DNA from 2 places in the Rossellomorea oryzaecorticis genome. Region 1 is predicted to be linked to the other one. Evidence: riboswitches for the same ligand, from Rfam matches in the RefSeq annotation. Region 1 holds a riboswitch; the other holds the start of a gene.

Evidence for each region. Region 1 has a riboswitch for FMN ahead of ribD (bifunctional diaminohydroxyphosphoribosylaminopyrimidine deaminase/5-amino-6-(5-phosphoribosylamino)uracil reductase RibD). Riboswitches for the same ligand answer to the same signal wherever they lie in the genome.
Region 2: another riboswitch for FMN. It lies ahead of ACKA06_RS09060 (ECF transporter S component); the one in region 1 lies ahead of ribD (bifunctional diaminohydroxyphosphoribosylaminopyrimidine deaminase/5-amino-6-(5-phosphoribosylamino)uracil reductase RibD).

What each region holds. Positions count from the first base shown of each region.
Region 1 covers NZ_JBJOSA010000006.1:219,213-222,303, reverse strand. The annotation lists gene ribE (riboflavin synthase) at 1-650, opposite strand, end outside; gene ribD (bifunctional diaminohydroxyphosphoribosylaminopyrimidine deaminase/5-amino-6-(5-phosphoribosylamino)uracil reductase RibD) at 655-1,761, opposite strand; FMN riboswitch at 1,906-2,050, opposite strand; gene ACKA06_RS10045 (four-helix bundle copper-binding protein) at 2,187-2,504, opposite strand; gene ACKA06_RS10040 (hypothetical protein) at 2,556-3,091, opposite strand, start outside.
Region 2 covers NZ_JBJOSA010000006.1:43,416-46,506, forward strand. The annotation lists gene ACKA06_RS09050 (GerMN domain-containing protein) at 1-236, shown strand, start outside; gene ACKA06_RS09055 (peptidoglycan DD-metalloendopeptidase family protein) at 550-1,317, shown strand; FMN riboswitch at 1,393-1,529, shown strand; gene ACKA06_RS09060 (ECF transporter S component) at 1,685-2,254, shown strand; gene ACKA06_RS09065 (ferredoxin) at 2,367-2,615, opposite strand; gene ACKA06_RS09070 (helix-turn-helix domain-containing protein) at 2,842-3,091, shown strand, end outside.

The sequences.
Region 1 (3,091 bases):
GCATATCCGTGATTGTTCAAGAATTCATAGCTGATTTTACTTGTACTTCTTTCTTTTCGCTGTGCCTGTTCATAAAATCGGTGAAAATACTTGGCCATGACATCGCATTCCACGTTGACCTTATCTCCTGTCTTCTTTTGACCCAGGACCGTATCTCCCCTCGTTTGCGGGATGAGTGATACCGTGATGGAATCATCGCTCAGTCCAAATACAGTCAGGGATGTGCCGTCGATCGCAACGGACCCCTTCATAATGAAATAAGGTGAAAGTTCTTTTGGTACAGAAATATCTACATAGACGGCATTTTCAACTTGTTCGAGCCTCGTGATCGTTCCTATACCGTCAACGTGTCCATTGACAAAATGGCCGCCGAAACGTCCGCCTGCTGCCATTGCTCTCTCGAGATTCACACGAGACCCGGCCGTCAAATCCCTGAGTGTCGTCGCCTCGAATGTTTCCGGCATCACGTCGACTTGAAACCTGCTGTCAGTAAAAGACGTAACCGTCAAACAAACTCCGTTTATGCTTATGCTGTCCCCGATATGGACATCTTTCAGAATTTTGCGGGCAGATATGGAAAGCACCATCGATGCCGCAGCTTTATTAATTTGATCGATTTTCCCGATTTCCTCTATGATTCCGGTAAACAATTCATCAGCCTTCTTTCATATTGGAGTGTTTTTTTGGGTGAGCCGTTATTTTTATATCAGGCCCGATTGTTTTCATCGAAACGATATTCATCTCAAGACCTTCTTTAATGGCAGATACTCCACTCCCGCCAAAACTGGTATGAGCATCCCGGCCGCCGATGAGCTTCGGCGCCATATAGATGATGAGTTCCTGAAAAGCTTTCTGTTCAAGAAAAGATCCATGGACCGATGATCCGCCTTCTACATAAACGGACTGGATTGAATTCTTGCCTAATTCTTTTAACACTGATTGCAAATCGATCCGTTTATCCGGGAGAGTTATGACTTCACAACCTTCTTGCAGGTAAGGGACCTTGTCCTCTTCCGTAATTGAATCACTCGTCATGATGATCGTCTTACTTTCTTTATCTCTTACAACATTGGACTCAAGTGGAGTTCTAAGGGTATTATCTAAAATAATTCGAATGGGGTTTTTTCCACCTTGGGGCAAACGGGTGGTAAGGTGCGGGTTATCGCGGATGATTGTATTGACTCCAACTAATATCGCGTCATGCCGGTGACGATCATAGTGGACATCGAGCCTTGATTCTTCAGATGTGATCCATTTGCTGTCTCCTGAAGCAACAGCAGTCTTGCCGTCAAGGGTAACGGCGGTTTTCAGCGTCACATAGGGGGTTTGATACTTCATATAATGAAAGAAATGTTTATTGAGTTCCAGTGCTTCTTCCCTGCCTTCCCCTATATGAACCTCCACACCGGCCTGCCGGAGCTGCTCTATTCCCTTGCCGGCTACCAGCGGGTTCGGATCTGTCGTGGCAATGAACACCCTTTTGATTCCGCTCTTAATGATAAGCTGTGAACACGGCGGAGTTCTGCCATAATGAGAACAAGGTTCCAGTGTGACGTATATGTCTGCACCATCTGCCTTTTCACCTGCTGCAGTAATGGCAAGGACTTCAGCATGTCCTTCTCCAGCCTTTAAATGGGCACCCATCCCTGCAATTTCACCGTTTTTAACAACGACGGCTCCCACTGCCGGGTTCGGTGATGTCTGTCCATTGGTGGCCGCGGCCATCGTAAGTGCAAGCTGCATATAATCCTTGTGCTCCATAAGTATACCTCCTCTCTCTATATAAAAATAAAACCCCAAGAAAAATAACTTGGGGAGATTGGCATGACAAATAAACATATTTAATGATACTATTCAGAAAAATCCAATCAATATGGTTCTCTGCTTTCCCATCAATAAATACTGCCTTTCCTTCTCCCATCCAGACTATCACTGTCGGCTTTGGAATTTCACCAAATCCACCGTCTGACCTTAGTCAGCCGGGTCACGGACTGAGAGCTCTTTGCTCATCACCGCCGGTAGGGAATTTCACCCTGCCCCGAAGGAAACCATATTCGATTAACATTATTCTATCATAGTTTTCTACCAGAGTTCACTTCTGATACTCATCTCATTAAAAATTTAAATCATTTGGACCAAAAAATCAAAAAAGGAATGTCCCTTCTTTAAGGAATCATTCCTTTCATTCAAACAAGTTTCCTGCATTCCTCGGCACAGTCGAAGCATGCTGCGGCACAGTCCTTGCAATGCCTGTGGTCGTGTGTATCACACTCTTTTCCGCATGCCTCGCAGATTTCAGCACAAAGTGTTAGAATGCCGGACACAAATTTGCTGCTTCTTTGAATCGCATTTATAGCATATGAACAAATGTCGGCGCATTCACGATCAAGTTCGATGCATTGCATCATACGTTGTTCTTCCTTTAATGACGCATGATAGCAGACATTGCATGCCTCCATGCAGTTCCTCAAGGCAGTCAGGCATTGTTTATAACTTGCATTCATCTTCTCACCTCCAGTACCTGAATAGGATTCCCCATCTCTTTCAAACAATGACTAAGAAGTAAGAAAATAATCTGAATCAACAAGCCATAGGAAAATCAGCAGCCAATCATCCGCTTCTGAATAGGCTTCAAAAAACGTTACATGGCTGTGATGACTGTCGAACAGTCTCTGAAAGCTTTGTGGGAGGAAGCCTTTTTGCAGGGATAGACGGTTTTTTCCTTTATAATTCAAAACCCACCTCTTATTCCCTTTATACAAAAGGATCGTCTCTCCATCTTCTTCATTAACCCATTCAATCGCAGTCAAGCTGTGATATTTGAGTCTATATTCTATGTTTTTTTTCTCATTGGCAATGATGACCCGTCTGCTCCACTTATAAAGTGTTAGAGGTAATTTATCTTTTCGCTGAAAAACATAATGCTTGGGACTATTGATGAGGGAGGTCCTCTGAAGTGAATAACTGGACCAGCCATTTGATTTTAAGTAATAGAAGGCTTCTTTGCTCTTGACTCCTATGAGAGAGTGGCTCGAAACCGGGATTTCTTCATAAAACAGCCGGGTTGACTTCCTGATTTCCTTCTTGATGC
Region 2 (3,091 bases), 180 kb from region 1:
ATGTTACAGAATCTGATGATAGGGTGATTGTGACGTTCAGTGAAGAACTGGACTTACATTCAATGAAGGAGCAATCCGCACAGGAACTGATAGAGGGAATTCTCCTTACCGCCAAGAGTTCCGGTTATCAAAAAGTTCTATTCCAAAACATCCGTCAGGAAACCTGGAATGGATTTAACTTTACAGAGCCACTGGAAACACCTTTGGCTCCTAACAAAAAAAACCTGAATGAATAGAGTGAATCAAAAGAGGCTGGAACAAAAAAGTGATTTAGTATAAGTAAAACCCGAACTAATTTGCATGAGGTGAGGCAAATTAGTTCGGGTTTTAATTTGTTCATTGTACATTTATGGTTAAGCTCATTCAGAGGCCTCTAAGCTTTATGTTTTGTCTCAACCTCTTTTTCCTTTGCATAAATAATTTTTTTCAAGACAAACTAGCAAAAGGGAAAATTTCTCATATCATATTTTCGGAATGATATACATATAGTAATAAGTATCGGATTTCCCGGCTCGTGGAAAGTTACAGAGTACCTTGAGGAGGACAAGCATGCTTTTAGATTATGCAAGAAGATTATTAATCGTTTTACTTTTGGCTTTATGTGTAAGTATCATGTTCCTAACCGGTAAGGAAGCAAAAGCCATGGATCAAAACACTGAAGGTAAGTGGATTTTTCCAGTGGACGGTGTAATCACTGATTTATACGGAACCCGGGCAGGCACTCATAAAGGGATGGATATAGGAGGGGCGGCCGGCTCCCCTGTATATGCCTCCATTGGAGGGATCGTGAGCAAGTCGTATTATTCAGAAAGCTATGGACACGTTGTGTTTATCACTCATGAGAATGGATATGAAACGGTATATGCACATTTAAATGACAGAAGTGTTGCTGAAAATGATGTGGTGACATCAGGTGAACAAATCGGCCGTTTGGGAAATACAGGCAGGTCCACGGGAGCCCACTTGCATTTTGAAGTTCACCAAGGTGAATGGACATTGGACAAAAAGAATGCAATAAACCCTTTTGACATTTTTGGAGAGGGGGAAATCGGACAGCTCGTCTTTGCCAAAGGTCAGGATCCGTATCAAACATTTGAAGCATCGGTAAACGTCCATCCTGCTGATCAAAAAGCAGCAGAAAAGAGGAACGTAATCGAACGTGAAATCATACATATTGTTAAAGAAAACGAAACTTTATGGGGAATATCACAAATTTACGGATTATCTGTTGATCAAGTAAAAGTGTGGAATGGAATGGATGCAAAAAGTAATGTCATCTTTCCTGAACAGGAGCTTAGAATCAAGGTTGGAAGTTGATTGTTTCGAATTCGAAACATTCTCCTTCCCAATTTAATGACTTTTATGTATAATGAACATGTATAAAAAAATAAGATTCGTCTTCGGGGCAGGGTGAAATTCCCTACCGGCGGTGATGAAACACTCGATGTTTCTAAGCCCGCGAGCCTTTTGGGGCAGGATTTGGTGAAATTCCAAAGCCGACAGTACAGTCTGGATGGGAGAAGATGAAGGTTTTAGCCAAAACGTTTAGAAAATGGGAAGCTGAACGTTTATTTGGACACGCCTTTTGAAACTCCGGGATGTTAGTTAATCTGGGAGTTTTTTAGTGCTTCAATGGCTGAACGATCTTCTATGTGAGATGAATCTCCAAAGGGAGAGAAGTGCAATGAAAAAAATGACTACGCGTACGTTTGTAACAATCGGCATGTTAAGTGCCATTTCGTATGTATTAATGCTTTTTAACTTCCCAATTCCACCGTTTCCTAAATTCTTGATGGTAGATTTCAGCGATGTACCCGCTTTGATCGCCACCATTACATTAGGTCCGCTTGCCGGCATACTTGTCGAATTATTCAAGAACATCATTGACTATGTCATGACGGGGAGCGACACGGGAGTGCCAATCGGACACTTTGCAAATTTTGCAGCAGGAGTATTCCTGATCTTGCCGACTCACTTCGTATATTCCCGTTTCCATTCCAAAAAAGGGCTGTTGGCAGGATTGGTAACCGGTACCGTAGTAATGAGCATTGCGTTGGGAATACTGAATTATTTCGTCCTGCTACCTGCATATAAATATTTCATGAATTTTGAACTGCCGGCAGGCATCATCATTACGGGAATCGTACCTTTTAACATTCTCAAGGGTGCTTTGGTTACGGTAGTATTCTTATTATTATTCTTTCGACTTCAAGGCTGGCTCTCGAAACAAACACCATTGAACAGAGCCGCTTGATAGCATAAAAAGCCCCGCCAGCAAATGCTGACGGGGCTTTGCTGCATAGAAGCACAACCAACACACAGAAAACAAAAAAGCGATCTTAAAAGATCGCTTTTGTTATGATGAACTATTCGAATTTAAGTGCGTCACCGTCAAATGGTTCGTCTGCAACTTTAATCGAGTCTGTCGGGCAGCCTTCGAATGCATCGATCATGTCATCTTCAAGTACGTCCGGCACTTCCACTGTACCCTGGTTATCATCAAGGGTCACGAATGCAATCCCTTCATCATCATAGTCATAAATATCCGGAGCAGCGGCTCCACAAGCTCCACATGCAATACATGTATCTTTGTCAACGATCGTATATTTTGGCAACGATAAAACCTCCTGAAAAAAATTCTATATATTCAATCATTCATTATACATAAAATGAGTTAGAAAAATAACCTAATTTATATTTTATAGAGGAAAGTAGAACATTTCAATAGTTAGGTCCGTTATTTATTATATTTATCCTAACTGCATAAAACAAAACATCAGAAGACATGAAATTCATGGTACAATATTTGACAATAACCTGCAATTCCAGAGGAGAAATCCCATGACTTATTTTCAATTAATATTATTATATTGCTTCAGGCAGTTAAATGGTGAACGATCTATATACTCGGCCTTTCATATTTTAAAAGGTAAAAAGTCGTCCCAGTCCATACAGGATTCACATTTATTTCAATTACAGCCATTTTTTCTGTCGCTCCCCAATCTGTCCAGGGATTATTTTGATGAAAAAGTGACGGGGTTGGAAGAGCACCAATTCATTCTACTTAGTGAAGAATCAAAAGCCGTTCTGA